Regions from separate parts of the Fictibacillus nanhaiensis genome, predicted to be linked through region 2. Evidence: predicted binding sites of a transcription regulator. Region 2 holds the regulator's gene; the other holds the start of a gene.
The links. Region 2 encodes Rex, which represses fermentation and respiration genes when NADH is low (regulators of the CRP and FNR family bind a similar motif). Its sites were predicted from a motif close to TTGTGAAATATTTCACAA; they were not measured.
Positions count from the first base shown of each region.

Region 1 (15,807 bases), on a different contig from region 2:
GTTTCTAGTGCAATCCAAAGTGCGAATAATGTGAGCACGATGGATAAAACGAAACCGATTAAATGCTTCCACGGGAAGCCGTGGTGTTCATTAGCTACAGTTTTATTAGCCATTATGCGTCACCATCCCCATCAGATAAACGGCTGTGAAGATAAAGATCCACACTACGTCTAAGAAGTGCCAGTATAGACTGGTGATGAAAACTTTTGCAGATGTAGCTGGCGTTAAACCGCGCTTCGCTACTTGAATCAAGACCATCGTTACCCAGAAGATACCGAACGTTACGTGGGCACCGTGAGTACCAACGAGAACGAAGAATCCTGACCATGCTGCACTCGTACCGATGTTCGCACCTTCATGAATGAAGTGTAAGAACTCTTGAATCTCGAAATAAAGGAATCCTAATCCAAGACCAAGTGTGATCGCCATCCATGTGATCAAACCCTTTACATTGTGACGGCGCATCTCATGTACCGCAAGTCCGCAAGTGAAACTACTTGTTAAGAGTAAGAACGTTTGAATCAATAAACTTTCTACTTCAAACAGTTCACCAAGAGCCGGACCATCAGCAACACGGTGAGATAAAACCATATACGTTGCAAATAATGTCGCGAACAACGCGATTTCTGCCCCTAGGAAAATCCAGAAACCGAGAATATTTAAACGCCCAGTCTCCGAACGATACTCTAAAGGCGTGTTGGGGTCGTGTGTTTCTGCATGTGCCATTTTTTCACGCCTCCTTATTTAGAAATCTTTTCTGTTTCGATTACTTCTTCAACACTTACATAATAACCATCATCATACTCAAATGAACGATAGAACAATGTTCCAAACACACCGATTATTCCAAAGATGGCCATCCACATCCATTCGAATACCATTCCGAATCCGGCAACAAAGAAGAAGGATGCCATGATGAAAGGAACACCAGAGTTACTTGGCATATGAATCGGTTTAATATCTTCAGCTTTTAGCTTCTCAACTTTTCCAGCTTGCTTTTGTCTCCAGAAGTGGTCAAGACCTGTAACTTCAGGAATCTTAGCAAAGTTATAGAATGGAGGCATTGCTGTAGGTGTAGACCATTCTAAAGTACGGCCATCCCAAGCATCTCCAGTTGTTTCGCGCTTCGCGTAACGGAAGCTGTAGTACATGTTGTAAACAAGAATTAAGAATGCGATACCCATCATGAATCCACCAATTGTAGATACCATGTTCAATGGACCCCAGCCAGACTCTTCGCTGTACGTGTAAACACGACGAGGCATACCGTCTAGACCAAGGAAGTATTGTGGGAAGAAACATACGTTAAATCCGATTGTGAATACCCAGAATACCCATTTACCGATACGTTCGTTCAGTTTGTAACCAAACATTTTCGGATACCAGTAGATCAAACCAGCGAAACAAGCAAATACTGTACCTGCGATCAACACATAGTGGAAGTGAGATACTAGGAAGTATGTGTTGTGGTACTGATAGTCAGCAGCTGCCATTGCTAGCATGACACCTGTAACACCACCGATTACGAAGTTCACGATAAATCCGAGTGACCAAAGCATCGGGGTCGTAAATTGAATCTTACCTCTGTACATCGTAAACAACCAGTTAAAGATCTTAACCCCGGTCGGAATACCAATCGCCATCGTTGTGATGGAGAATACAGAGTTAACAAGTGCTCCTGAACCCATCGTAAAGAAGTGATGGACCCAAACCAAGAAACTATATCCTGCGATTAAAAGCATAGACCAGATCATGGCTTTGTAACCAAATAGCGTTTTTCTAGAGAACGTAGAGATGATCTCTGAGAACATACCGAACGCCGGTAGAATTACGATATATACCTCTGGGTGACCCCATAGCCAGAAAAGGTTCGCCCAAAGCATATCCATTCCTGCACCTTGTAGAGTGAAGAAATGGCTGCCGAATAAACGGTCAAATGTCATAAGTGCTAGTGCTACTGTAAGAATAGGGAAAGCGAAAATTATGATAACCATTGTTACAAGAGATGACCAAGTGAACATTGGCATACGGAACAATGTCATTCCCGGCGCACGCATCTTAAGGATCGTTACTAAGAAGTTAATACCCGTTAAGAGCGTACCAATACCTGCGATCTGTAGACCGAGCAGATAGTAGTTCTGTCCAGGTCCTGGACTGAGCTCGTTACTCGCAAGTGGCATGTAACTCGTCCAACCTGCTGATGGAGATCCACCGATAACGAATGAGATGTTGAACAACATCGCACCAATAAAGAACGTCCAGAAACTAACTGCGTTTAAATAAGGATAAGCTACGTCACGTGCTCCAATTTGCAATGGAACAACGACGTTAATCAAACCGATCAAGAACGGCATCGCCATGAAGATGATCATGATCGTACCGTGTGTTGTAAAGATTTCGTTATAGTGCTGTGAATCGAGGAACTTAGCCTCTGGAACCGCTAGCTGTGTACGCATTAAGAGGGCATCTACCCCACCGCGGAACAGCATTAAAACAGCGGAAACGATATACATGATACCTAGTTTTTTATGGTCAACCGTTGTAAGCCATTCGTCCCACAACCATTTCCATTTTTTATATTTAGTAAGATAGAACAGGATACCCACCATCGTAAGTACGATGGATACGTCAGCACCATATATCATCGGGTCGCCTGTTACGAAAAATTCATCCCATTTCATATTGAAATGCCTCCTCTGTTAATGGGCATGAGAATCCCCATGAGACTCTGATTCTTCAAGCTTCTTCATCTCTTCTTCACGCTTTTTCTTTTCTTCCTTCCCTGCTTTGGAGTGAGGAAGCTTCTCTTCATAACCTAGACGTTCGCGAGCGTCTAACGCGTATTCAGGGTTTTTAGCATGATCTACCCAATCTAAGTGAGTAGAAGAGAAAGTCATTTGTTTCACGTGACCAGGAAGCATAAGCTTGTCGTACTGCCCCTTCGAAAGCTCAGGAGCATCAGCTTTTGTTTCACTCGCCCACTTTTCAAACTCTGCATCAGACATAGCCATGACATCAAACGTATGGTTAGTAAATCCTTCTCCTGTAAAGTTGGAGTTACGTCCTTCATATGTCCCTTGCTCGTCAGCTTGCAGATAAAGCTCTGTCTCCATGCCAGCCATCGCATATTTCTGACCACCCAATTGAGGTACCCAGAACGATGCCATCGAATCAGCTGAAGTCAGCTTGAACAGGACAGGTCGATCTTCAGGGATGTGAAGATAGTTAACTGTTTCAATATCTTGCTCTGGATAAGAGAATACCCATTTCCAGTTTACAGATGTTGCATGGATCACCAATGGCTTTTGATCTTTCGACTCTTCAGGAGGTCCTTCAAGAGAATAGATACTCTTTACCGTTGGAATCGATAATGCGATAACGATAATGATAGGAATGATCCACCAAATCGTTTCAAGAAGATGACTTCCTTCGTTATCAGGATCATATCCTTTGTGGTTTTTGCGATCACGATATTTATAAACAATAAAAGCAGTAAGTGCGTAAACAACTAGTAGGATAAATAACATAAACCAGATGGAATACATGATCAGATCCCTCTGTTCTGCTCCTACAGGTCCTTTTGGATCTAAAACAATCATATCGCTGCAGCCGCTAAGCATAAATACGGCCATCAATAACCCGAATGTAAAAAACGGCTTCAACCGTCGCATCACCAGGTCCACCTTCCTTTCTCTATTTACAAGCATTAACTTTTGCCTAATAAAAAACGAACCAAGAGTGATTATAGAGCATTGTGAACTAAATCACAATGTAAAACATAGGCAAAAATTTAAATGACAAAAACCTTTGCTTTCATAGTACCAGAATCCTAATAAATGTGACTCTATCCACATCAAATGTCACGATTACTTCAAATAAAGCTCACAAGTTTATCACAGTTTTGACATAGAATGTTCACGATTTTGGAAGAGACTTCTTTCATTGGAAAACAATCTTGAGCTTTTTAAAAGTTCAGTTTTTACTTTTTACCCTAAATCCCACCACTGTACACCTGACTATGTAAGTTTTACAAATAAAAAAACGACCCTGCCTCCTTTAGACAAGATCGTTCATAATTATCTCTTATGCACTTACTTCTACTTGATTTTCGGTGTCATTAAAGACATTCGTATCCAGCTGATTTTGAATCTTACTTGTTAAAAGTCCTGAAGTCATGGAACCACTAACGTTTACAGCGGTACGACCCATGTCAATTAATGGTTCAACAGAGATCAATAACCCTGCTAAAGCGATAGGAAGGTCCATTGCTGATAGTACAAGGATCGCTGCGAACGTCGCTCCACCACCAACACCCGCTACACCGAACGAACTTAGTGCGACAACGACAACAAGTGTTAATAAGAACGATGGTGACAACGGATCGATTCCGACAGTTGGAGCAATCATGACCGCTAACATCGCCGGATAGATTCCCGCACATCCGTTTTGTCCGATGGAAAGACCGAATGAACCAGAAAAGTTTGCGATTCCGTCAGGTACACCCATGCTCTTTTGCGTACGAATATTTAAAGGAAGTGCTCCTGCACTCGTACGTGAAGTAAAGGCAAAAGATAGTACCGGGAAAGATTTCTTCATATAAGTAATCGGGTTCAATCCTGCAAAAGTTAAAAGCAACAAGTGAATTCCGAACATGATCAGCAGAGCGACATATGAAGCAATGACGAACTTCCCTAGTTTCGCTATGGCATCCATATCACTGAGTGCGACTGTTTTTGTCATGAGCGCTAGAACCCCATAAGGAGTTAGTCGAAGAATCAACGTTACTACACGCATGATTACCGCATAAAAGGCATCAACAATTTTAGCAAATAGTTCTGCGTGTTCTTCTTGCTTACGTTTTACTCCAAGATAAGCTACTCCTAGGAATGCTGCAAAGATAACGACAGCGATCGTTGAAGTCGGACGCGCTCCTGTAAAATCTAAGAATGGATTAGCTGGTAATAAAGAAAGAACCTGTTGCGGAAGCGTTAGATCTTTCACTTCTGCAAACGTGCCTTCCATCTCTTCACCACGAGCTGTTTCTGCATCTCCTTGCTCGATCTGAACAGCCTCAAGATCGAAAACCGTTGAAGTGGCAATTCCAACAACAGCGGCAATTGCAGTTGTTCCAATTAAAATCCCGATGATCAATCCACTAAGTTTACCGATGTTACCTTTTAAGTTCAGACGCGTAAACGCTGAAAGGATCGAAATAAATACGAGTGGAACAACGATCATTTTTAAGAATGTTACATAACCGCCACCAACTAGATTAAACCAGTCGGTCGATTTAGCAGCAACCTCAGAATCTGCTCCATATCCGTACTGAAGTCCGAGCCCGAACAAAATCCCTAGACCTAGCCCCGTAAACACACGCTTTGAAAATGAAACGTGCTTTTTTTGCATGTAATACAAAACACCCAATAGAATAAGCATAATTGCAATATTCGATAAAACTAAACCAGTAGTCACCTACAAGCCCCCCTTTAGTTAGCTAAAGTAAAATTAATACAATTAAACCCATCTGTCAAGTAGGGATTACCAGCAGGATGTTTTTTAGCGGCCACCTCCTCACACCAAAAAAGACAAGCTTTAAAATTAATTAGCGAGTCATTAGTGTGTTTAAGCTGTAGTCTCAGGTGAAATATTTAGTTGTGATACAGATATATTCAACTTAAAACTAAGATATGCTTGTTTTTGTAACAAATCCTTATGACTTGGTACTAAAGTTTGGTTAGAGGATATTTTTAAACTGATGGCTAATCACATGAGCAACAGGTTTCAAACTATACCGAATCAAAAATTTATGAATTTCTAGACCTCTAACGATTGTGCAAACAGGATAAAAGTCACTATCAAAAAGAAGGACTATTTTCCTGCACATCGTAATAAATTGTAGATGAGTAATCATTCATACATATTTAAAGGGGGAAAGTTAATGACGTTTTACGGATTTATCGTACTTTTACACATCTTAGCAGCAATAGTTGGACTCGGCGCAAGCTTCGCGATGCCAGTCGTTACTAAGTTTGCTAAAACTACAAACCAAGCTCGCTTTGCACTTGAAGTTAACGGTAAGATTGAAACTCTACCGAAGATTGGCAGTTTAACACTTCTTGCAACTGGACTTTTATTAGGTTATTTAAATACTGCACTATTTAGTGAATTTTGGTATATCTCTTCATTAGTTATTTATGTCCTTGCCCAAGTTCTTGTTATTGGCGTCATTCCAAAAAAACAGAAGCAGATGAGTGACATTCTGAATTCGCATGAAGGTGATGACCTTCCTCAATCTTACCGTACGGTTGATAGACAGCTGGATCCTTATATTTATTCTCTACATGGTTTAGCTGTTGTTATAATCATTTTAATGGTAGTGAAACCTTTTTAACCTTCATATTTCCCTCTTCTCTTGGACACAATACGTTGTAAAGAGATGAGGAGTGAAAAAACATGGCACGAGGAAAATCATTCGAACATAAAAAACAGGGGCATCCGGGAAGATTTCCTGATAACACCCTTCAAAATCGACTGGTTGAAAAGTCGGATGAAACAGATTCAGTGAACCTGGCTACAAAAGAAGCATTTAAGAACCGAACTGGTGAGCAGGAATAGATAATATTACGGGCACTCTTGGAAAATCTTCCATGGGTGCTTTTTCTTTTTTAAGATTACGTATGCACCTATTGAGTTCCTTCCCCATTCAATACTATAATCAAGAGGGTACAAATTACTGACAGAAAAGGTGTTATATAGATGAGTATTTTAACGGTGCAAGGCTTAAGCCATGGTTTTGGCGATCGTGCCATCTTTAATGATGTTTCCTTCCGCCTGCTTAAAGGTGAGCACATCGGCTTGATCGGTGCGAACGGTGAAGGTAAATCAACGTTTATGAATATTATTACAGGCAAACTAAAGCCTGATGAAGGTAAAGTAGAATGGGCTAAAAAAGTACGTGTTGGCTATCTTGATCAGCACACCGTTCTCCAAAAAGGCATGTCGATTCGCGATGTGTTGAAGAGTGCGTTCCAATACTTGCTCGACATGGAAAACGAAATGAACAGCATGTACGAAAAAATGGGTGAAGCAACACCTGAAGAGCTTGAAAAGATGCTTGAAGACGTTGGTGTCATTCAAGATACATTAACGAACAACGACTTTTACGTAATCGATGCAAAAGTAGAAGAGATCGCGCGCGGACTTGGTCTCGATGATATCGGTCTAGACCGTGACGTCCACGATCTAAGTGGTGGGCAGCGTACGAAGGTTTTGCTTGCCAAGCTTTTATTAGAAAAGCCAGAGATCTTATTGCTGGATGAGCCAACAAACTATCTAGACGAGCAGCATATCGAGTGGCTGAAGCGTTATCTGCAAGAATATGAAAATGCATTCATCTTGATCTCCCATGATATTCCGTTCTTAAACAGTGTTATCAACTTGATCTATCACATGGAAAATCAAGAGCTGAACCGTTATGTTGGAGATTATGACCACTTCAAATCGGTTCATGAAATGAAAAAGTCTCAGTTGGAAGCAGCATTTAAACGTCAACAGCAAGAGATTGCGGGATTGAAGGATTTCGTTGCACGTAATAAAGCACGTGTTTCTACTCGAAACATGGCCATGTCCCGACAAAAGAAACTTGATAAGATGGATGTTATTGAACTCGCTAAAGAAAAACCAAAGCCAGAGTTTAACTTTAAAGAAGCTCGTACGCCAAGCAAACTGATCTTTGAAACAAAAGATCTTGTTATTGGATATGACGAGCCCCTTTCTAAACCGTTGAATCTTCGTATGGAACGCGGTCAAAAAATCGCTTTAGTCGGTGCGAACGGTATCGGTAAAACTACGTTACTCCGCAGCATCCTTGGTGAGATCACCCCTGTTTCAGGTTCTGTTGAACGCGGTGAAAATCTAGAGATCGGTTACTTTGAGCAAGAAGTGAAGTCAGCAAACTATAATACATGCATCGAAGAAATCTGGAGTGAATTCCCTGGTTTCTCTCATCATGAAGTTCGTGCAGCTCTTGCGAAGTGTGGGCTAACAACAAAACATATCGAGAGTAAAGTTGAAGTACTAAGTGGTGGAGAAAAGGCGAAGGTTCGTCTTTGTAAGCTAATCAACCATGAAAACAATGTTTTGGTTCTCGATGAGCCGACAAACCATTTAGATGTAGAGGCAAAAGATGAATTGATGCGCGCCCTGAAGGCCTTCAAAGGTAGTGTGCTATTGATCTCCCATGAACCTGAATTTTATAAAGAAGTGGCAAATGACGTCTGGAACTGTGAAAGCTGGACGACAAAGGTGTTTTAATTCTGAGACCCTCACATTAGTGGGGGTTTTTAATTTGGTCGTTTATTTGGGTAGTGGGATGGTGTACGTTGCGGCTTTTCTTGAGCCGTTGGGTTTTAAGTCCATAGCACGGAGGATTTTATACATGCTAGTAGAGGAATTTAGATGCAAGAAGTTTCATAATTCTTCATTTTTAACCTGAGAATTTATCAAGAGGGCATAATCATAAATAGCTTTAATATGGGCCTCAGCATTCTTGTTAGAACATGCTAAACAAAGCCAGTGCCTCATTTCTCTTTTCAACGGTAATTTACCACAATAAGGGCAAATAACCCCTGTAGCTATATCCTCTTTTCTTATCTCATATTGTTTTAAAATATCTATATTTATCTGTTTATGATTCTTTATTAAAAGTTTACTCAATTTTTTTATATCTTTTTGAGATAAATAGCGGTGTGTATAATTTTTCGTTAAACGATGAATCGTCCGAATCAAGTCTTTGCCTCTAACAATTTTATTAAGACTTTTTTTATATGAAGGAGAAATTTTAATTACTGAGTGAATATTAGTTATCACTACTAAATAAAAGATAGGTATGCCAGCAATCTTATGAGAGGAGAGCCATTCCTTAAAACATGAAGCTTGATATTCAACTTGTATGATTGGATCTGGAAACGCTTCTTCAATTCCGTTTCTAGTGCGAATCACTTGGTTAAATTGATGGTCAAAATACAGGTTTCCTATTAAGTTCTTCACTTCAATAATTAAACAATAATGTGGAGTTATGATGAGAGAATCAAGCTGGAAGTAAAGATTCTTCGTTTTATCTCTGGGGAGCCTTAAATCGTGGAAAATATAGTAGTTTTCTTGAGGTAAATCAGTTAAATGATAATCAAGAGACTTCTCTCCATTAAACCCAGCATTAAATTTTGCTCTATCACTTAAAATATCTGGTTTTTTGGGAAAATTCATAGGTATTCTTTCTAATAATGAATCTAGTTTGAAAAGTATTAATGGTTTTGTTCTCTCTTTTACTATCAAATCATCACCTCACGCTTAATTTACTTATAAAAATTCAACAATTGCCACTAATTTTCCTCTCATGAAAAAGGAGAATTTTTTTAAAAGTCCTCGTAAAGATTTATAAGTCTTCAAAAAAATTTATAAGTCCTCAAAAGATTTTATAAGTCTTCAAAAATTTTTATAAGTCTTCATCTCAATTCTCTTCTGTTCAGCATAAAAAACACCCCCTGCTAACAGCAAGAGGTGCCCACCCAATCAACTATTCAACTCTTCCACTAACAGAGAAAGCTCTTCCCATCTCTCCATCGCAGCTTCAAGCTCGTTCTCTACCTTTTTCTGCTCAGCCATAAGCTCGCTGATCTTCCCAAAATCACTGCCAGCAGCAACGATTTCAGATTCAATCTGTTCCTTCTTCTCTTCTAAGTTCATGATTCGCTCTTCAATCGTATCCCAATCTTGCTGATCTTTATATGAGAGCTTTTTCTTCTTTTCTTTACGATGCTGTCCAGCTGTTTCCACCGGTTTTTCAGGAGCCTCTTTCTTCACTGAAGCAGCACGTTCATCACGCTCTTTTTTCTCGTCCATATAGTCCGAATAGCTGCCTTGAAACCTTACTACGTTTGCGTTTCCTTCAAAAGCAAGAAGATGATCAACGACACGGTCTAAAAAGTATCGGTCATGGGAAACCGTCAAAACTACGCCGGGGAAGTTCTCTAAATACTCTTCTAAAATCCCTAACGTTTGAATGTCCAAGTCGTTTGTGGGTTCATCTAAAAAGAGCACGTTCGGCTCTTCCATTAACACCTTTAGCATGTATAATCGGCGTTTTTCTCCACCTGATAACTTGCGAATATACGTATATTGCATATAACGTGGAAACAGGAACCGTTCGAGCATCTGTTCAGCCGTAATCGTCTGACCATCTACTGTTGTGATGACCTGTGCCGTTTCTTTTATATAATCCACTACGCGCAAGTTGCCGTCGAGCTCTTCATGATCTTGTGTGTAGTAGCCGATTTTAACCGTTTCTCCTACTTCGACTGTCCCTGAATCTGGTGCCATTCTACCTGCTAACATATTTAACAAAGTCGTTTTTCCACTTCCGTTTGGCCCAATGATTCCGAGTCGTTCACCGGGAACAATCAAGTAATCCAGGTTTTTAACTAGATCTTTTCCATCTAAACTTTTGCTCAAGCCTTCAACTTCAATCACTTTTTTACCAAGTCGTTGTGATCCGATTGCAAACTCAACAGACCCTTTTACTGCAGGACCTGTTTCTTCTTGCAAATTTTCTACGCGTTGAATTCGAGCTTTTTGTTTTGTAGTTCGCGCTTTCGCACCACGTCGTAACCACGCTAATTCGCGGCGAAGTGTGTTTTGTCGTTTATCTTCGTTCTGAAGGGCGATTTCTTCACGTTCCGCCTTTTTCTCTAGATACGTTTCGTAATTTCCCTCGTACACATAAAGTTTTCCATTATCGAGCTCAAAGATGTTGTTTGTTACGCGGTTTAGGAAATATCGGTCATGGGTAACCATTAATAAGGCGCCTTTATAGTTCCCTAAAAATGTTTCTAGCCATTCGACCGTTTCATTATCAAGATGGTTTGTAGGTTCGTCCAAAATCAGTAAATCTGCAGGTTGAATGAGTGCTTTTGCGATCGCCACACGCTTCTTTTGCCCACCGCTCAAATGCTTCACTTGACGAGAAAAGTCACGAAGTCCAAGCTTTGTGAGCACTGTTTTTGCGATGGTGTTCGCTTCCCATGCCTCATTCTCATCCATCTTTTGCTGACTGTTCATCAAACGCTTCAGTTTTTTTTCGTTCGATGGGTCTGACTCTAAATCAAGTAGAGCTTGTTCGTATTCACGCATCGTCTTCATGATGAGAGAATCTCCGAAATAAATTTGATCTAGAACGGATAACTCTTCATCAAGTTCAGGTTCTTGCGCAACATATTCGATCTGAAATGTATTCGCGTGAGATAGCGTTCCACGTTCAGCTGGTTCAAACCCGGCTATTGCTTTTAATAATGAGGACTTACCTGTTCCATTCGGTCCGATGAGTCCAATTCTTTGCTTGTCGCTGATTGAAAAAGTGATCTCGTCAAACAGCGTTTTTTCACCATATGTTTTATATAGATTTTCAACTAATAAAATACTCAAAACCATATCATTCCTTAGGCTAATGTCTTTGCATTCTATTGTAGCTTAACCCTGTCAGAATAGCATCTTTCGGTTATGATTTGCATTCTTTTTAGAATTTTTGTTATAGTGTTAACCATGTTCTGAAAAGAAGTGGGCACGTTTTTTGCTCAAAACGGATGCCGCCTATTTTCAATTCACACATCGGCTTTGCTTTTTTCTTGTAGTTGATGCTGGGTTTCAATTGAATCCGGCAAGAAATTTAATGCGTTTATCGACCGCGCTTTTAACTTCAAGTTTTTTTCTGCTATTCCTCGCAAGCTCTATTTGCAAATAAAAAGCTCTAAGAAACAACCTGCCAACTTTTTCATAAACAAGTCATCCGTTGAGCAAACTAACATGACCCATTTCATGAAAAAAGAAAAGGAGAGAAATTTTTACATGCAAACAGGAGTTATTATTTCTTTAGTTATTTACATGGCCGGTATGCTTTATATCGGATACTGGGCTTACAAAAAAACATCTGATCTAAATGACTACATGTTGGGTGGAAGAGGATTAGGTCCTGCTGTTACTGCACTATCAGCCGGAGCATCAGACATGAGTGGTTGGATGATGATGGGTATTCCAGGTGCGATGTTCACGGACGGGATCAGTTCTATTTGGATCTCTGTAGGACTCGCGATCGGTGCTTATCTTAACTACATCCTTGTAGCACCTCGACTTCGTACGTACACAGAAGTTGCAGATGATTCTATTACCATTCCTGATTACCTTGAAAATCGTTTTAACGATACACAAAAAATTCTACGTATCGTTTCTGGACTTGTAATCATTATCTTCTTTACACTTTATGCATCTGCTGGACTTGTTTCTGGTGGTAAACTGTTTGAAAGTGCATTCGGTACAACTTATCTAACTGGTATGCTGATTACGGTTGGGGTAGTTGTAGCTTATACACTATTTGGAGGATTCCTTGCAGTAAGTTGGACGGATTTTGTTCAAGGCTGTATCATGTTTGTCGCATTGATCTTAGTGCCTATCGTTGCGTTTACTGATATCGGTGACACGCAAACAGTTATCGATACAGTTCGCGGGGTTGACCCATCCCTTCTTCAAGCAACAAAAGGATTGACAACTCTTGGGTTGATATCGTTTTTAGCTTGGGGACTCGGTTACTTTGGACAACCACATATCATTGTTCGTTTTATGGCGATCACATCTGTAAAAGATATTAAAACAGCAAGAAGAATCGGTATGAGCTGGATGATTATCTCTCTTATCGGTGCATCTCTCACAGGATTGATTGGTGTTGCTTGGTTTGCTAGAGAAGGAAGAGAACTTGCCGACCCTGAAACCGTATTTATCGAATTTGCAAACCTGTTGTTCCATCCGTTAATTACTGGTTTCTTATTAGCTGCAATACTTGCTGCAATCATGAGTACGATTTCTTCTCAGTTGTTAGTTACATCCTCTTCTGTAACAGAAGACTTTTATAAGCAATTCTTAAAGAAAGATGCATCTCAGAAGGAACTTGTTATGATCGGCCGTATTGCAGTACTTATTGTAGCTGTAATCGCTGTATTGTTATCACTAAACCCTAGTGATACCATTCTTAGCCTTGTTGGTTACGCATGGGCAGGATTCGGTTCAGCGTTCGGACCACTTATTCTATTGAGTCTATTCTGGAAGAAGATGACGAAGTGGGGTGCTTTAGCAGGTATCATCGTTGGTGCTGTTACAGTTCTTACATGGGTACAGTTCCCAGACCTTAAAGAACAAGTGTATGAGATGATTCCTGGATTCTTCTTAAGCTTAATCGCCATTCTTATTGTAAGTGCATTAACGAAAAATCCATCTAAAAAGGTTCAAAACCAATTTGATGACATGGAAGAGACACTTGATGAACTAAAATAATGGTAAACGAAAAGCGTTCCTGACTACAGGAGCGCTTTTTTTATATCTTCTTAACAAGTCTTTCTGAATGTGATAGTTCTTCGATATGACCAGCACCGATTCCAAACATGGCTGCACGCATCTCAAATTCAATTCGTTCCATCTGTAAGAACAGAGCTTGAACGTCCTTTTCTACAGCTGATGGAAGAAGCAATCTACCAAAGCCAGCAAGATTCGCACCAAGTGCAATCGTTTTTGCAGCATCAACCCCGTTTTTTAGACCTCCACTTGCGATTAACGGAATATCAAAATTGTTTTTTCTAACGGCAAGAATGCTTTCAGCAGTCGGCAGTCCCCAGTCTAGAAAAGCTTCCGCAGCTTCCTTCCGGATGTTATTGTTCGAACGATAGCTCTCTACTTGTATCCATGACGTTCCACCGGCACCCGCTACATCGATGAATTGGATCCCCGCTGATGTAAGACGGTCCGCTGTTTTTTCGTCGATTCCCATTCCTACTTCTTTAACACCGACTGGCACATGAAGAGAATTTGCGATTTCTTCTATCTTTGAAAGCAAATGAGAGAAGTTCGTATCGCCTTCTGGCTGGAACACTTCTTGTAACGTATTTAAGTGAAGAACGAGCATATCAGCTTCTGCCATCTCAACCGCCTGTCTACACTGATTGATTCCAAAATCATAATTGAGCTGAACCGCTCCAATGTTCGCGATGATTGGAATATCAGGAGCATACTTTCGGATCTGAAACGTATAAGCAAGATCCTCATTCTCTACTGCAGCTCTCATTGAACCAAGTCCGATGGCCCATCCTTTTTCTTGAGCGGCCAGAGCTAACTGTTGATTAATTTGATAAGCCGTTTCTGTTCCGCCTGTCATCGAAGATATTAAAAAGGGCGTACGCATCTCTTTATTTAAAAATGTGGTTGATAGTGAGATTTCTTCAAATGATAACTCAGGCAATGCGTTTGGGATGAAACGATAGTTTTCAAGTCCTGTTGTAATGTTCTTACCTTCAACATCTTCGTTCAAACTAATTCTGATATGTTCAGTTTTCCGCTTTTCCGTAAGGTCCTTCGAAATATCCAACAACGTTCCTCCTCTTTCGTTCAAGTGTCTTATTCTTCAGATTCAGGATTCGAATCAACCTGAACCTGTTATATCTCTGGATAAAGATAAAGGGAAGATTAAACAGAACGGCATACAAAATCATGATGTTGCCGATCCAAACAGGATTCCACAAGAAAAACAATAAAGCAGGTGGCATTGAAAGCCAATGCGTTAATTCCGCACGACGTGTTTCTGCTAAGAAACGTGCTAGATACTCTAGAGAATCCCCTTCTAATGTTTTCTTCGCGAATCCTCCCTTATAAAAATCACCACCGTCCGGCACGATGGTTTTCCATTTGCGTATTCCTATTTTTTCATAACATGCCCCACCGTTTTCCCAACCAAAAGGTGAGTCCCATCTGCTTTCTTTTGTGAAGTTAGAGAAAGGGATTTGATGTATGATATAAGCCACGAATAAATGAAAGATGAGCCAAGCAAGTATATTGATCACTACCGTCCAAAACGGAGAAAGTTCTATCAGCATTTATGCATCCCCTTTTTCAGAAACCGAAATTTCTCTACCCTTCCACTTTACTTCTTTTTTGACCACACTCAAAATAAAAGACCAGATGTACACCACAGAAAAGAAAAAGAAATGCACCGGGTGCGATAAAGCGGAAAGAAATGTATTCGTACCAATCTTTTTCATCAAGGTCTTGATCTGAATGGCATAAAGCAGATAAAAGATCCCCCATACCACCATTTCACTTACATCTTGAACCATTAAGAAAGGAAGTTGGATAGCAAGACTTATCCCCCCAGTAATCCATGCCACCGTCAACACTAAGGGCATGAATGGCGTTTTCGCTGAACCGAGCGCGAAACTTTTACACCATCCGAAAAATAATGCTGAAAAGCCGTCTGCATACATCCGAAAGTAGACCGCCTTATGTCCTGAGAAACAAGTAACGTTTATACCCTTACTCAATGCTACTCTTCCCATTTCCATATGTTCAAGAACTTGATGCCTAATCCCTTCATGACCACCTATCTCTGTATACGTTTCTCGGTCGATCATAAGACACGGACCAAATGCTCCAGCAGGTTTTTTTCGAAATACCGTAAAGCATTGCATGGCCGCCATTACGATTATGTTAAACATAGAAGATAATTTTTCATGTGTACTCTTCATCTGATGAAACGGTTGGACACTGATCAATCCCCCGTTTCTTTCCCATTCACCGCACAAGCGTTCAATCCCATCACTCTCTATTTCTAGATCGGCATCCAAAAATAACAATAAAGAGCCTGTCGCATGTTTGGCTCCATTCCAGCATGCCCATGGTTTTCCTAGCCAACCGATTGGAAGTCGTTCTGGTTTTACAACA
Region 1 covers NZ_JBHUPF010000005.1:95,112-110,918, forward strand. The annotation lists gene qoxD (cytochrome aa3 quinol oxidase subunit IV) at 1-113, opposite strand, end outside; gene qoxC (cytochrome aa3 quinol oxidase subunit III) at 106-726, opposite strand; gene qoxB (cytochrome aa3 quinol oxidase subunit I) at 741-2,681, opposite strand; gene qoxA (cytochrome aa3 quinol oxidase subunit II) at 2,700-3,674, opposite strand; gene ACFS5O_RS03125 (L-cystine transporter) at 4,084-5,436, opposite strand; gene ACFS5O_RS03130 (DUF2269 family protein) at 5,939-6,391, shown strand; gene ACFS5O_RS03135 (hypothetical protein) at 6,454-6,615, shown strand; gene ACFS5O_RS03140 (ABC-F family ATP-binding cassette domain-containing protein) at 6,757-8,313, shown strand; gene ACFS5O_RS03145 (nuclease-related domain-containing protein) at 8,470-9,333, opposite strand; gene ACFS5O_RS03150 (ABC-F family ATP-binding cassette domain-containing protein) at 9,571-11,478, opposite strand; gene putP (sodium/proline symporter PutP) at 11,899-13,374, shown strand; gene fni (type 2 isopentenyl-diphosphate Delta-isomerase) at 13,415-14,458, opposite strand; gene ACFS5O_RS03165 (glycosyl-4,4'-diaponeurosporenoate acyltransferase CrtO family protein) at 14,418-14,963, opposite strand; gene ACFS5O_RS03170 (glycosyltransferase family 2 protein) at 14,964-15,807, opposite strand, start outside.
Region 1: a site for Rex is predicted at 3,753-3,770, ahead of qoxA (cytochrome aa3 quinol oxidase subunit II). Genes of this name have one in related genera too.

Region 2 (15,807 bases):
TTATGATATTAAGATTATTAGCTGAATAAAATTTATTGGCATAGGCTAATTTCATAAACCCTGAAATTAAATCTTCTTCAGAAGAAAAGATATCTGGCGCCAGGACAATTAATTTATCATTTATTATTTTTTCACTTGAAAATAACCCTATCTCCGCAGCAGTAGAAATACTTTCATGTAATATAATGACTTTATCACTCATTAAGCTAGTAATTAACTCAATAGATTTTAAACTTTTTAATTGAATATCGTTATAATTTAATTTATTATTTCTACTACTGAACATAAAGTTTTCTTCTAATATTAAACATTTAAAATTAGAATTAATAGATTCAATATACTTTTTAAGTATTATTCTCTTATCTACTTTATCTTGTTCACCAGGGTTAAAATAACTACCACATAAAAAAAAAATCCTTAAAGGATTGTCTAATGTTTTATTTAATTTAAAATATGATAAATTCTCCATACAATAAATTTACCCCCAAAATAAATAAAAAGAGCCCTACTAAAAATATTCATGAATTTCATTGTAAATGTTATTAATTTTATAGCGTTCCGAGCTGGAGCAAAGATTGCGTAAGCGAGCGGTTGTTATAAAATTAATTGCATTCTTGTAAAACAATGAACGCAAGTTCTGAATATTTTTACATTTTGTGATTGTCTCAACCTTAGACGCTAAGGTAACTGTGTACATGACAGTTTTACTAGGGCTCATTATTTTAAATATACCACTAAGTATATGAATTTAAAACTTTATTTTATCAAATACTTTATCTATTTCTTTGGCGATGCTCTTATTATAATAAACCTGTTCAATTTTCAAACCAACATTGTATCCATTTTCTTCAAGCTCTTGTGCGTAATGATAATTTCTATAGAAAGTTGTTAAGACGATAAACTTCTTTAGCTGTCTTGCTTTTCTAATTTCAGCATCTACTTCATTGACTACATATTCTTTATCAACTATTAAACTTATGAGTACCAATAAATCGTAATAACTGACTTCGAAATCAGCTACTGTATTAAAGGTATGTTTTTTTAATAACTCTAGATCTTCTTTATTTTGATCTGAATATTCTGGCATAACAAACCCAGATTCAAAAGTCTTATTTTCAATTTCCCATATTAATTTATTTTGATGTTTCTCAATTAAGTAATTCACCAAACTTTGATGTATTAAAGTAAATATTTTATCTTTAGCCTCTACTAAAATATTTATAATATCTACATCTGTTAAGTATACTCTCCTTCCATACTCATCTTTAAACAATATTTGTGTTTTTCTATTTTTTTTTCTAAAAATGAATTCCACACCTTCAGTCGCACATTTGATATTAACAAGAGGATAATAAATTAATTGTTTATTATTTTTTTTTTCAACACTAGATGCATATAATGTGTCTAAATTCGTTAACCAGTTCATAATTAGTCTCCTTACTTACATATTAAGAAATACACCTTTAACTTACCATATTTCAGAAAACTTAAGAGACTACTTTCTGATAATAGAAAGTAGTCTCTAATTTTTCTATAATGCTTATTACTTTTAAAAAATCCTTACATCATGCCGCCCATTCCGCCCATGCCCATGCCTGACATGTCAGGCATTCCGCCGCCAGCGTTTTCTTCTGGCTTATCCGCGATTACTGCTTCTGTTGTTAAGAACATTGCAGATACGGATGCTGCGTTTTGTAGCGCTGAACGTGTAACTTTAGTTGGGTCAACGATTCCGGATTCGAACATGTTTACCCACTCGCCAGTTGCAGCGTTAAATCCAACTCCGATTTCTTCGTTCTTCAGACGCTCAACCACTACAGATCCTTCAAGACCTGCGTTGTGTGCGATTTGACGAACTGGCTCTTCTAGTGCACGAAGTACTAGTTTCACACCTGTTAACTCGTCGCCAGTCGCTTCTACTTGAGCGATCGCTTTTAGCACGTTAACTAGAGCTGTACCACCACCGGATACGATACCCTCTTCAACCGCTGCACGCGTAGAGTTTAGTGCGTCTTCGATACGAAGTTTGCGCTCTTTTAGCTCAGTTTCTGTAGCTGCACCAACTTTGATTACGGCTACTCCGCCAGCTAATTTCGCTAGGCGCTCTTGTAATTTTTCTTTATCGAACTCAGAAGTTGTTTCTTCGAGTTGTGCTTTGATTTGGTTAACACGAGCTGCGATCTTAGAAGAATCTCCAGCACCTTCTACGATAGTTGTGTTTTCTTTTGTAACCACAACTTTAGAAGCTGTACCAAGCTGCGTGATGTTCGCAGTCTTAAGGTCAAGACCTAGCTCTTCCGTAATCACTTCACCGCCAGTTAGTACTGCGATGTCTTCTAGCATGGCTTTACGGCGGTCACCGAATCCAGGAGCTTTAACAGCTACTGCATTGAATGTTCCGCGAAGCTTGTTAACTACTAATGTAGCAAGTGCTTCACCTTCAACGTCTTCAGCGATCAACAATAGAGATTTTCCTTGTTGAACGACTTGCTCAAGTACTGGAAGGATTTCTTGGATGTTCGTAATCTTCTTATCTGTGATAAGGATGTACGGGTTCTCAAGCTCTGCTTCCATCTTGTCAGAGTTTGTTACCATGTATGGAGATGCGTATCCGCGGTCGAACTGCATACCTTCAACCACTTCAAGCTCTGTTGTGAATCCTTTTGATTCTTCAATCGTGATAACGCCGTCGTTTCCAACGCGCTCCATCGCTTCAGCAATCAATTGTCCTACTTCTTCGTCAGCTGCAGAGATCGCCGCAACTTGTGCGATAGACTCTTTGCCTTCGATTGGTTTAGAGATCGCTTTTAGTTCTTGAACAGCAGCAGCCGTTGCTTTTTCGATCCCTTTGCGAAGTACCATTGGGTTTGCACCGCTTGTTACGTTCTTTAATCCTTCACGAATCATTGCTTGAGCAAGAACTGTTGCAGTAGTTGTTCCGTCTCCTGCTACGTCGTTCGTTTTGCTCGCAACTTCAGCTACAAGCTTAGCACCCATGTTTTCGAATGCATCTTCAAGCTCGATTTCTTTTGCAATTGTAACACCGTCGTTTGTGATTAGAGGAGAACCAAATTTCTTCTCAAGCACAACGTTACGTCCTTTTGGTCCAAGTGTTACTTTTACAGCGTTTGCTAGTGCATCAACACCACGAAGCATTGAGCGGCGTGCGTCTTCACTAAATTTAATATCTTTAGCCATGTAAAAACCCTCCCATTAATTTTAAAAGTTAGTGACTTACATATGCTTTATGTTTGATTTATGTAGCTTCAAAATATTGAAGCTTCCAAGTTACCTAACGATTAGCCTACGATCGCTAATACGTCAGACTCACGAAGAATCAAGTATTCTTTACCTTGGTACTTTACTTCTGTACCAGCGTATTTTGAGAAAATAATCGTGTTGCCTTCAGAAACTTCTAAAGAGATACGCTCGCCGTTATCCGTTACACGGCCCGTACCTACAGCAACAACTTTTCCTTCTTGAGGCTTTTCTTTTGCTGAATCTGGCAATACAATGCCGCTTGCAGTTTTTTCTTCACCTTCTACAAGCTCAATAATAATACGGTCACCTAGTGGCTTTAACAAGTGAAACACCCTCCTTAAATAGTTAAAAGATTTCTTATTAGCACTCTTTGTTAGTGAGTGCTAACTCCATTTCTAATAATAAATAAAACTAAAAAATTTTGCAAGTGAGAAATATAAATATAAATCGAATTACCCGCAAATTCGATATCCTCGCGAGCCCTGCCTATTCTATGTTAAAATGGGTAAGCATATAAAGAGGTATGAAACGTAATTATTTTTAGGGCTGTACGTAAAGGAGAAGGTAATTTGAAGAAAAAATATTGGTGGATCATCTTCATATATATCGTGATGCAATTCTCAGGTTACATTGGGGTTCCACTGCTACATGAACTTGGTGTTCCTAAAAATCAACTTTTTGGAATGTGGGGAACGTTCAGCTTTATCGCGGCTCTTGTAATCATCCTTTACATGCTGATCCCTGAAATGAGAGAACGCCACCGAAATTCTAAGCGCGTCTCAAAAGGATCTGCCATTCTATGGTCGATCATCGGTATTTTCATGGCGTACGCCGCTCAAATTATCGCGAGCATGATCGAGATGAACCTGTTTGGTATCCAGCCTGGATCGGAAAACACGAAGCAACTTGTTGAGATCGTGAAAAACGTTAAATATTTTATGATTGTAACGGCCATCGTTGGGCCAATACTAGAAGAGATCATCTTCCGAAAGATCATTTTCGGCTCTCTTCATAAACGCTTTAATTTCTTTATTTCTGCTTTGATCAGTTCTTTAATCTTTGCTGCTGTTCATGCGGACTTCACACACTTATTAATCTACACGGCAATGGGCTTCACGTTCGCTTTTCTGTATGTTAAAACGCAACGTCTTATCGTACCGATCGCGGCACACGTTGCCATGAACACGCTCGTTTTGATCGTTCAAGTATTATTTGCCGATAAAATCAAAGAAATGGAACAACAGCTAGAAACAGCGCAACTGATTATTGGAGGACTATTATGAAGACATCACCACTGTTTATGGCATTTTTATATCTAGGAATCGGAGTCGTCTTTACGTACTTAGCCGTTCATTACGCAAGCGAGTACGGTATGACAAGCTTCTGGACGATCATCACGATGGTCGTTGCAACCTTCGATTACGCCAATGCCATCCGCTATTTTGCGTTAAACAACCACTTGAAAAGAAAACGAAAGAAATAATATGCGGGAACTGCTTCTTATTGGAGGCAGTTTTTTTCGTTTTTTGGCGGTGTTTTGTGAGGATGGCCAGTGGCGGATGTGGGATTGGACAGATTAGTCATCGAATCCGACAGATTATCATCACGAGCAGTACTTTAGGTAGCACCTAAATAGCCCGCAAGTCACCTCAAACGATGCTTACTGTCGACTTTCACGAAAATACTGTCCACTTTTTGAGTTTTACTGTCCACTTTCGTTGAAATACTGTCCACTTTTGCATATTTACTGTCTACTTCCTCATTTTTACTGTCCACTCCCACTCTCCCATACCGCAGCTTCATTCCAACCACACAAAAAAGAGGATTCCCCACGTGGAGTCATCCTCTTTTTAATCATGATACATCGCTTCTGCCTGAGCTTCTCGTTCTTTTACGAGTGCTTCGACTTCGGCTTTCATTCGTTTTTTATAAGCGGTCTTCGAAATGATGATGCTGATTTCGTATAACAGGATAAGCGGGAACGTAACCATCAAGTGAGACAGCAGCTCTGGCGGTGTGATAAGACCCGCTACTACTAAAATCCCAAAGTAAGCTACCTTACGAATGCTTTTAAGGAAATCAGGTGTTACGATTCCAAGTCGAGTCAAGAACATAATTAAGACTGGAAACTGGAATAACAATCCGAACGGCAGTGTGATGTTGAATAGGAATGAGAAGTATTCCTGAATTCCGTATTCACCTTCTACACTAAGTGCCACGGCGACATTTCCCATAAAGCTCACAACGAACGGAAACAGAATAAAGTACGAGAATGCGAGTCCCGTCAAGAAGAGCACGAATGCGATCGGGATGTACATGAGCGTTACTTTTCGTTCGTTCTCATAAAGCCCCGGGCTGATGAATGCCCAGAGTTGGTACAACACCACTGGTGCGGATAGGACGAGGCCGATGAAGAAGGCAAATGTCATGTACACGTTCAGTGGATCGGTTAGATGAAAAGCGTTCATCTGAATGTTCTTTGCGATTGGGTCACTTTGCAGATATACGATTACGGGCTTGGCTAAGAAAAATCCAGCGATCAAGAATAGGAAGAAGGCTAGGATCGCCCATATGATGCGCTTTCGTAATTCGCCAATGTGACCGTATAGCGACATATTTTTTTCAGAGGTCATAGACAAACATCCTTACTTCTTCAGTTGTTCGCTTTCCTTTTTCTCATCTTCTTCGTCCATCATGCCTTTTGTTGCATTTTTGAACTCGCGAAGCGTCTTACCTGCTGCTTTACCTAGCTCAGGCAACTTTTTCGGTCCAAACATAACAAGAGCTGCAAGTCCGATTACCGCGATACTTCCTGGTCCTAACATAACGATTACCTCCTTGTTTTAAGAATAGTTTTTCATAAAATAAACAAGCGATTGCAATTCAACAGCTAGATCGATGTGATGAACACGAATCTCGGGTGAGACGGTCAATCGTGCGGGTGTGAAGTTTAAGATGCCTGTTACACCTGCGCGCTCGAGTTGATCGGCGATCGGTTGAGCGGCTCCTACTGGAACGGTCAGGATCGCAACATCGATGCCTCGATTCTTCAGTTCTTGCTCGATGTCTTCTGTGTGATAGATCGGAACTCCGGCAATTTCGGTGCCGATTTTAGCTCGGTCTACATCGAATGCGACTTCTATTTTGGTATTGTTATTTTTGGTGAAATTGTAATGTAAAAAGGCCGTGCCTAAGTTACCTACTCCGATTAACGCTACGGTTGTCGTTTCATCCTGGTTCAACGTCTTTGCGAAGAACGACAGCAGATAATTAACATTGTAGCCATAACCTTTTTTGCCTAATGCGCCAAAGTATGAAAAATCTCTGCGGATTGTTGCAGAATCTACTTTTACGGCTTCGCTTAATTCAGCAGAAGACACCCTTTGTTTACCGGAAGATGATAAGTTTTTCAAAAAACGATAATACAAGGGCAGCCGTTTTGCTGTTGCGTGGGGTATTTTTAACTGGTCTTGGTTCATATTTGGAGCCCTCCAAGTTTAGAAAGCTTATCTATTCCTATTGTATCATATTTTGTCAGGGCTTGAAGAACGTAGAAAGTCCCCATTCTTGCCTCCTGTTTTCGATTGGAGGTATGTAGGCCCGATCACCATTCCCTTATCCGCTGCTTTACACATATCATAGACGGTTAATGCTGCTGCAGAAGCCGCTGTTAACGCCTCCATCTCAACACCGGTGCTACCTTTCGTTTTCACTTCAACTTGGATGTTTAATTTATACATGCTGTCCGCTAATTCATCCCATGAAAAAGACAGATCAACGCCAGTCAGTGATAACGGGTGACACATCGGAATCCAGTCAGAGGTTTTTTTCGCAGCCATGATCCCAGCGATCTGTGCGACGGCTAGAACGTCCCCTTTTTTAAATCCGTTTTCTTTGATCTTAAGTAAGACTTCTTCAGAAACCGTTACCCCGCTTACCGCTACGGCTGTTCGGTGAGATGTTTCTTTTTCCGAAATATCAACCATGCGCGCGCGGCCTTCTTCGTTAAAATGGGTAAACTCTGTCATAAAACCCCTCCTCATGATGAATATACACGAAACCGCTTTTATTGTCGTTAAGATTTTACTTGTAATTATTGCAAAATGTTGAACATTCCCTTTGTTGGCGCGAATCTCCAAACTACGCTAAACTACTAGTTAGACAGGGTTATTTGTATAAAGGCTGATTGCATGATTGTTGAATGTAGTTGATTTCCGTTCCAGGTGCTTCGCTTTCAGCGGGGCGACCGGTGAGCCCCTTGCCGCTTTGCGCCCTTAAGGGTCTCACCTGACCGCTCGTCCCGCAGGAGTCTCTCACCTTACACTTCAATCAACTATTCAATGAAGCACTAACTCAATTCTTTTTGGGAATAAGCCAATAAATAAAACCACCCGTTTTTCATAGAGGTGAAATTACAATGATTATTTTACAAGTTCAAGACGTTACGAAGTCGTTTGGCGCGGACGTTATTTTATCGAATATAAAACTAGAGGTTCAAAAAGGTGAGCGAATTGCGCTTGTTGGGCGGAACGGTGCGGGTAAATCTACGCTGCTTCGCGTGATTACTGGTGAGTATTCCTATGATTCTGGTCATGTCATGATTCCAAAAGACGTGAAGACTGGTTATCTTGCGCAAGATGCAGGGCTAGATTCGGATGAATCAATCTGGAATGAGATGCTCTCGGTGTTTGAAGACCTTCGTAAAAAAGAGAAAAAGCTGCGTGAGATGGAAGCGCGTATGGGCGATCCGGAAGTGATTGCGAATGAAGCGGAGTATGAACGTCTTCTGAAAGATTATGATGCGCTGCAGGTTACGTTTAAAGACGAAGGCGGCTATCAGTATGAAGCGGAGATTCGTACGGTGCTTCACGGTTTTCAGTTTGCCGATTTTGATCGCGATACGAAGATCAACACATTGAGTGGTGGGCAAAAAACGAGACTCGCACTTGCAAAGCTCCTATTAACCAAACCAGATCTACTCATTCTCGATGAGCCGACGAACCATTTAGACATCAAAACGCTCACGTGGCTCGAGCAGTATTTGCAGAGTTATCCTGGTGGCATCTTAATTGTTTCCCATGACCGGTATTTCCTCGATAAGATCGTAACGACCGTTTACGAGGTTTCGAGAAAACGTTCTTACCGTTTCACAGGTAACTATTCTAGCTATCTCGAGCAAAAGGCGGAGCGTTTCGCTCAAGAGATGAAAGAGTTTGAGAAGCAGCAAGAGCAGGTTGCGAAGTTAGAAGATTTTATTCAGCGCAACATCGTGCGTGCTTCCACTACGAAACGTGCACAAAGTCGTCGCAAACAGTTAGAGAAGATGGAATTGAAAGAGCGTCCCGCTGGTGCCGAAAAGTCTGCTAGTTTTTCTTTTGAGATTGAAAGACAAAGCGGGAACGATGTGCTGAAGCTTGAGAACGTGAGCACAGGATATGAAGACGGTGAGCCGTTATTTAAGAACGTATCGGTAGCGATTAACCGCCAGGACAGCGTCGCGATCGTTGGACCGAACGGAATCGGCAAATCTACTTTATTAAAAGTGATACGTAAGCAGCTGCCGCTCATATCGGGCGATATACGTTACGGCAGTGGACTCATGATCTCTCACTATGATCAGGAACAAGCGGATCTGCATTCACGCAAGACCTTACTGAACGAGCTGTGGGATGACTACCCGGAAAAAACGGAAAAAGAGATCCGCTCGATCCTCGGACAGTTCCTGTTTAGCGGTGACGATGTACTTAAGCTTGTAACAGAGCTGAGCGGTGGTCAGAAGGCTCGACTTGCCCTGGCGAAGCTTATGATGGAGAAAGGAAACCTTCTTCTGCTTGACGAGCCGACGAACCATCTGGATCTTGACAGCAAAGAGATCCTTGAACAAGCTCTGATCCACTATCCTGGTACGATCCTATTCGTATCGCATGACCGTTATTTCATAAACCGTATCGCCACGAAAGTCGTTGAGCTCGCGCCAACAGGCATGACCGAGTATCTAGGTGACTACGACTATTACACGGAAAAGAAAAATGAGATGAAAGCACGGGAAGAAATCGCCGCGCGCCAGAAAGCAGAAAATGCGGTTAACACTCCTTCTTCTAACCAAGGAAACGGTGCGAAGAACTCGATCGATAAAGAAGCGAAGAAGCTGGATCGTAAAAGACAGCGTCGCATCGAGGAGATTGAGGGTCTGCTTGAAGGGCTCGAAAGCAAGATCACTTCGGCAGAAGCTGAACTTTGTAAACCTGAAGTCTTTCAGGATTATGAAAAGACACAAGAGTTTCAGTCTCAGCTAGATGATTTGAATGAAGAGATGGAAACGTTGATGGAAGAATGGGAAGAACTTCAGAATGCTTAAGTTGAAAGCTGATATCCTTACATAGTGGGATGTCAGCTTTTTTATATTCATCTCCAAGTTGGTTTTGCACATTTCGACATCACTTCCATACATTTTACACACAATTTTACGAACAAGAGCCCCAAAAAATCTTAAAAACGTTACTACTATAAATTCTTATCCACAGTTCACCCTGTGGATTCTGCACTTTTTGACGACTTATCCACTTTATCCACATGAACATGTGTATACATGATGTGAATTGTGTATAACACAAACCCTTTATTTCAAATGTTTCAAAACCATTGTCCACATTATCCACAAACCTGTGTATAACTTTTCCACAAAAATGAAGGGTTTTTGTGTCGAATTAAGTCGATTGCTAAAAAAGCTCTTCTCCTCATATAAGGAAAAGAGCTTTTACATTATTGCGCTTCTAAATCTAATCCTGGTACACCGTTTAATGACATATCTCCACGCGTTCCTTTTTGGTACGCCACACTTCCTGCAGCTCCAATCATGGCTGCATTATCTGTGCATAAGTGAAGCGGAGGAATGACGAGGTCGTACTTTGTTCCATTAAAACGGCTTTCTAGCATGTGACGAAGTCCTTTGTTCGCTGCTACCCCACCGGCCAAGAGGACTTGTTTTACGTTATATTGCTCTGCGGCACGGTATGTTTTTTCCACAAGTACATCCACAACACTCGCTTGGAAGCTTGCAGCTAGATCTTCAGGCTTGATCACTTCTCCGCGCTGCGTTGCATTATGAACCGTGTTGATCACGGCTGACTTCAAGCCGCTGAAGCTGAAATCAAGCGAGTTCGGCTCTAGCCAAGCGCGAGGCAGGTCAATGTTTGCTTCACCCTCTTGTGCCAGCTTATCGATATGAGGACCGCCTGGGTATGGCATGTTCAGTGTTCGCGCGACTTTATCATACGCTTCCCCTGCTGCATCATCTCTTGTTTCACCGATCACCTTGAACGTGCCGTGCTCCTCCATCAGGACAAGCTCTGTATGCCCGCCTGAGACGATAAGAGACAAGAGTGGAAACGTCATTTCTTTAACGAGTCTGTTCGCGTAGATATGTCCTGCGATATGATGCACAGGCACGAGCGGCAGATTATGTGCAAAGGCGAACGCTTTCGCTGCGTTAACACCGATCAATAGCGCTCCCACGAGGCCAGGTCCTTCTGTTACAGCAACCGCCGTGAGTTCTGCTGGCTCTAATCCTGCTTGAGTTAAGGCTTCTTCGATCACGACCGTAATCTCTTCAACATGATGGCGTGACGCCACTTCAGGCACCACCCCGCCAAAACGCTTATGACTCTCAATCTGTGACGCGACTACGTTTGCCAACAGTTCAGTACCGTTCTTTACAATCGCTACTGCCGTCTCATCACAGCTTGTTTCTATCGCTAATATCAATTCGTCTTTTATCATAATTCCACCCACATCACTAAAGCGTCTTCACCATTATCGCTATAATAGTTTTTCCGGATACCGCCTGCTTCGAATCCTAGTTTCTTGTATAAATTCTGTGCCACATGATTACTTACGCGTGCCTCTAGCGTCATCGTTGCAGCGCCGTGCATCTTCGCCAGTTTGATCGCTTCTCTCATGAGCATCTCTCCTAGCTTTCTTCCTCTATAAGAAGGAAGAATTGCGATGTTCGTAACATGTGCCTCGTCCATAACGAGCCAGATGCCGCAATAACCGACCGGCTGAAAGGAATCTTCGATCACGAGGTAATGAGCGAATTGGTTCTCAACGATCTCTCGATAAAAAGCTTCTCTTGACCATGGAACGGCAAACGATGCTTGCTCAATACCAAGGATATCATCTATATCGCTTACTTTTGCCAGTCTGAATGTATAAGGCTCTCCCATCAGATCCACCTACTTCCCCTGTGACTTCAGCCAGTTCACTTCTGCTTCTGCCAACTGAAGATAGCTTGGTGTAAACGAATGGATATCTACGGGTTCGCTCGTCATACCGATACGTCCGAGTTCGCTTGGACGCGGATTGTGATCAGATACTTGTCCAAAAACAGCTTGATCCCCCAAAACGTTCTGAATCGTTTCTTGGTGCAAAGGCAAATCATTACCTACGAATAATATCTTTTTATCTAGCGTTTGAAGCTTTTCCAACCAATCTTTTAATAAGATGATCTGGTCTTCCCAAAGATTTTGAAATTCCCCTGAATCATTACTTCCGTATAGGCCCGTAAACAGCTGTGTGCGACGCGCATCGAACAAAGGAACAGTATAGCCCTCAAAGTATTTCCCGCTCTGAGCGAGTACTTCCAAGCTTGAGATCCCAACGAGTTCTTTTTTCAGGGTCCACGCGAGTGTCTTTGCGATCGTTACACCGATTCTAACACCTGTGTATGATCCTGGCCCTTTCGCAACCACGATGCGATCAAGATCTGCAGGCTTTACCCCAGTCTCTTTTAATACTTCTTCAATCGCAGGCATCACTCGTATCGAATGATTCTTTTTTAAGTTCGTTATATACTCACCGAGTACTTTTCCTTCATCCAATACTGAGATCCCCATCACAAGATTGGATGTATCTATTGCAAGAACTTTCATTACATAATCTCCTTAACGCGTTCTTCGTATCTGCTTCCGATAGGTCTTAATTGAATCTCGCGCTCTTCGTCGCCTTTATGTGAGATCACGAGTTCAAGTCTTTCCTCTGGTAAATAGTCTTCTATAAATACGGCCCACTCTACCACACAAACGCCATCTCCTGAAAAGTACTCTTCGAATCCTAAATCTTCGTCCGAGTCTTCTAATCGATACACGTCCATATGATAAAGCGGCAGTCGTCCACTATATTCTTTAATGATGGTAAAAGTAGGAGAGTTCACTGTACGGGTCACTCCGAGCCCTTTTGCAAGCCCTTTTGTAAAAGTCGTCTTTCCCGCTCCAAGATCTCCAGCCAGTGTGAGTACATCTCCTTTTTGAAGAAGAGAGCCCAGCTTTTCGGCAAAAGACATCGTTTCTTCCGCTGACTTTGTTTCGTATTGATAAGTACTCATGACTTCCCCTTACCTTTCCCTAAAATGATTAAATCCTTTTTTCGTGAGAAGTTCAGGCTTCTCGTCCTGTTTATGAAGATAGACCTCAGCCTTACCAGCTTCTCCAACTTTCCCGATTTCATAAAGCGGCAGCCTATGTTGTTTGAAAGTATCTGCCAGCACCTTAAAGTCTTCTTCTCTTGCCGTCCCAACCAGCACATAGTCCTCTCCACCAAACAACTGGTGGTTGAGCACGTCAGCATCTGGTAAATCTCTTAAGGACTCACTAACAGGCAGGCTGTTTCTTTCTATATGAATGGAAACGTTACTCGCTTCAGCGATCTCATTCAATTCGCTAGCCACTCCGTCACTAACATCGTTCAAGGAAATTCGAAAACCGCTTCCTGCAAGAAGTCTTCCTTGTTCGATATGAGGAACGGGCATCTGATGTTGATTTATCCATTTTGCTTCGTTTGCCGTGAAATCAGCATGTCTTGTTTTTTCAAGAAGAATGTTGAGTCCTGCCGCTGATTCTCCCGTTGTTCCTGTTAAAAATACAATGTCTCCAGGTTTCGCGTTACTTCTTAATAAAGATCTTCCTTTTTCTACTTTTCCAATAACCGTCACCGATAATACTAACGGTCCTTTTGTAGAAACGGTATCGCCGCCCATAAGATCCATTTTGTATTTCTCTGCAAGATCTCCCATGCCTCGATAGATCTCTTGAAGCTCATCCTCCGACCATTCTGAAGGAATCGCGATCGAGACAAGATAGAACTGCGGAATACCACCCATAGCGGCTATATCACTCACGTTCACAGCAAGTGCTTTAAATCCCGCTTGATAAGGAGATAAGGTATCCCTCGTAAAATGAACGCCTTCTACCATGGTGTCCACACAAACGATTTGATCCATCTCTTCGTTCACCGACCAGAGAGCAGCGTCATCACCGATACCTTGAACAACCTCTTTTTGAAAAAAGTGCCGAGGCGTGATGCTGTTGATCCATTCAAATTCATCTTTAATCATGGATGTGCTCCTCTCTGGTCTTTGCTTTTAAATAAAGTTTTTAAAATAGCTTTTCACTTCAATGATAAGTTGATTGTAGTGGAAGGTGCAAGACTCCTGCGGGACGAGCGGTCAGGTGAGACCCTTAAGGGCGCATGGCGGCAAGGGGCTCACCGGTCGCCCCGCGGAAAGCGAAGCACCTGGAGCGGAAATCAACAGCTCAAAAAAACAGCTAAGAATAAACTTAAAGACAATTCAAATTATAAAAAAGCCTTAGGATTATAATAAAACTCCTAAGGTGACAGTTGTATATTAGTTTAACTTACTTTTAGACATAAAAAAACACGAAACCTTGTTTCGTTTTTAAAAGTGGCGGACCCGACCGGGGTCGAACCGGCGATCTCCTGCGTGACAGGCAGGCATGTTAACCACTACACCACGGGTCCAGCTTGTATGTAATTGATGTAGTTATTGTTTAGATAATAATTGGTTGCGGGGACAGGATTTGAACCTGCGACCTTCGGGTTATGAGCCCGACGAGCTACCAGACTGCTCCACCCCGCGACGTTATAAAATGTTGTTTTCTCTGGTTTAGATAACAACTTGTTTCGGACATTTATTAATATATCACGTTTATTAGTATGATGCAAGTGTTTTAAAAATATTAGGCACAAGAAATTTTATTTATTTCCTGTGCCCTCTATTTTATGCTACTTTATCGTTATTCTCAGGGCGTTTGTTGAACCCTTTAAAATAGTAGATCGCTGTTAATAAGATCAACCAACAAGGGCCTACGATCAAGGCGATACGTGTGTCTGGGAAGTATGCCATGATCCCGACTACAAAGATTAGAATCGCTAGTGCAATATATGAGCCATAAGGAAAGAACGGCACTTTGAATTTTAATGTTTTCTTTTCTTCTTCACTTAAGCTTTTACGGAACTTAAGCTGTGACACAAGGATAATGGACCATGTCCAAATTGCTCCGAATGTTGAGATACTTGTTACCCATACGAATACTTTCTCAGGAACAAGATAGTTTAATACGACTCCAATTAGAAGTGCTCCAGCTGAAACCAATACGGCTACAGACGGTACACCCGTCTTACTTACTTTATGAAGTCCTGCCGGTGCTTGTTTTTGTTCAGCCAGGTTGAATAGCATACGTCCCGTACTGAATATTCCACTGTTACAGCTAGATAATGCAGCTGTTAAGACGACAAAGTTGATGATACCAGCAGCTTGTCCGATACCGATTTTTTCGAATGTTAGAACGAACGGACTTCCTTGCGTACCGATCTGATCCCACGGGTAGATGGACATGATAACGAATAATGCCCCAACGTAGAAAATCAGGATACGCCAGAATACAGAGTTTACAGCTCGTGCTAAAGATTTTTCAGGGTTCTTAACCTCACCTGCTGTAACCCCGATCATTTCAATTCCTAAGAATGCAAACATAACCATCTGCATAGACATCAGGATTCCCTGTATGCCGTTTGGAGCGAAACCGCCATTTTCCCAAAGGTTACTGATTCCTGTTGCTACTCCACCGTTACCAAACCCAAATAGTATCATGCCTAAACCTGTAATAATCATCAATACGATGGCAACGATCTTGATTAAGGCAAACCAGAATTCGAACTCTCCATAAGCTTTGATCGCAAGCAAGTTGATGCTCGCCATAATCACAAGTGCTGATAGTGCCCAAATCCAAACAGGTACATCTGGGTACCACATTTTCATATAAATACCTACGGCTGTTATCTCAGCCATACATGTTACGATCCATAAGAACCAATAGTTCCAGCCTGTTAAATAACCAGCTAGTGGTCCGATATAGTTTCTTGCATAACGGCTAAACGATCCGGCAACCGGTTGATGGATCGCCATCTCACCTAACGCTCTCATAATGATGAACATTACGGCTCCGCCTAATGCATATGCGAATAAAATTGCTGGCCCCGCCATTTCAATTGCTGAAGCTGACCCTAAAAACAAGCCCACTCCAATAGCGGCCCCGAGTGACATAAGTGTGATATGTCGTTCTTCGAGCCCACGCTGTAATTCTTGTTTTGGCTTCATTTTTATGCCTCCCTTGATGTATATGATGAAGCGCTTTCACTCAGGTATCATAACATATTTCGACAAAAAGGAACAATTCGATTTTATTACAA
Region 2 covers NZ_JBHUPF010000003.1:2,116-17,922, reverse strand. The annotation lists gene ACFS5O_RS02140 (hypothetical protein) at 1-469, opposite strand, end outside; gene ACFS5O_RS02135 (hypothetical protein) at 749-1,426, opposite strand; gene groL (chaperonin GroEL) at 1,561-3,198, opposite strand; gene groES (co-chaperone GroES) at 3,300-3,584, opposite strand; gene ACFS5O_RS02120 (CPBP family intramembrane glutamic endopeptidase) at 3,831-4,544, shown strand; gene ACFS5O_RS02115 (YdiK family protein) at 4,541-4,744, shown strand; gene tatC (twin-arginine translocase subunit TatC) at 5,112-5,894, opposite strand; gene ACFS5O_RS02105 (twin-arginine translocase TatA/TatE family subunit) at 5,907-6,086, opposite strand; gene ACFS5O_RS02100 (redox-sensing transcriptional repressor Rex) at 6,105-6,740, opposite strand; gene moaC (cyclic pyranopterin monophosphate synthase MoaC) at 6,786-7,289, opposite strand; gene ACFS5O_RS02090 (ABC-F family ATP-binding cassette domain-containing protein) at 7,679-9,619, shown strand; gene tsaD (tRNA (adenosine(37)-N6)-threonylcarbamoyltransferase complex transferase subunit TsaD) at 10,024-11,040, opposite strand; gene rimI (ribosomal protein S18-alanine N-acetyltransferase) at 11,037-11,486, opposite strand; gene tsaB (tRNA (adenosine(37)-N6)-threonylcarbamoyltransferase complex dimerization subunit type 1 TsaB) at 11,496-12,191, opposite strand; gene tsaE (tRNA (adenosine(37)-N6)-threonylcarbamoyltransferase complex ATPase subunit type 1 TsaE) at 12,191-12,643, opposite strand; gene thiL (thiamine-phosphate kinase) at 12,653-13,651, opposite strand; tRNA gene ACFS5O_RS02060 (tRNA-Asp) at 14,001-14,076, opposite strand; tRNA gene ACFS5O_RS02055 (tRNA-Met) at 14,118-14,194, opposite strand; gene ACFS5O_RS02050 (amino acid permease) at 14,336-15,715, opposite strand.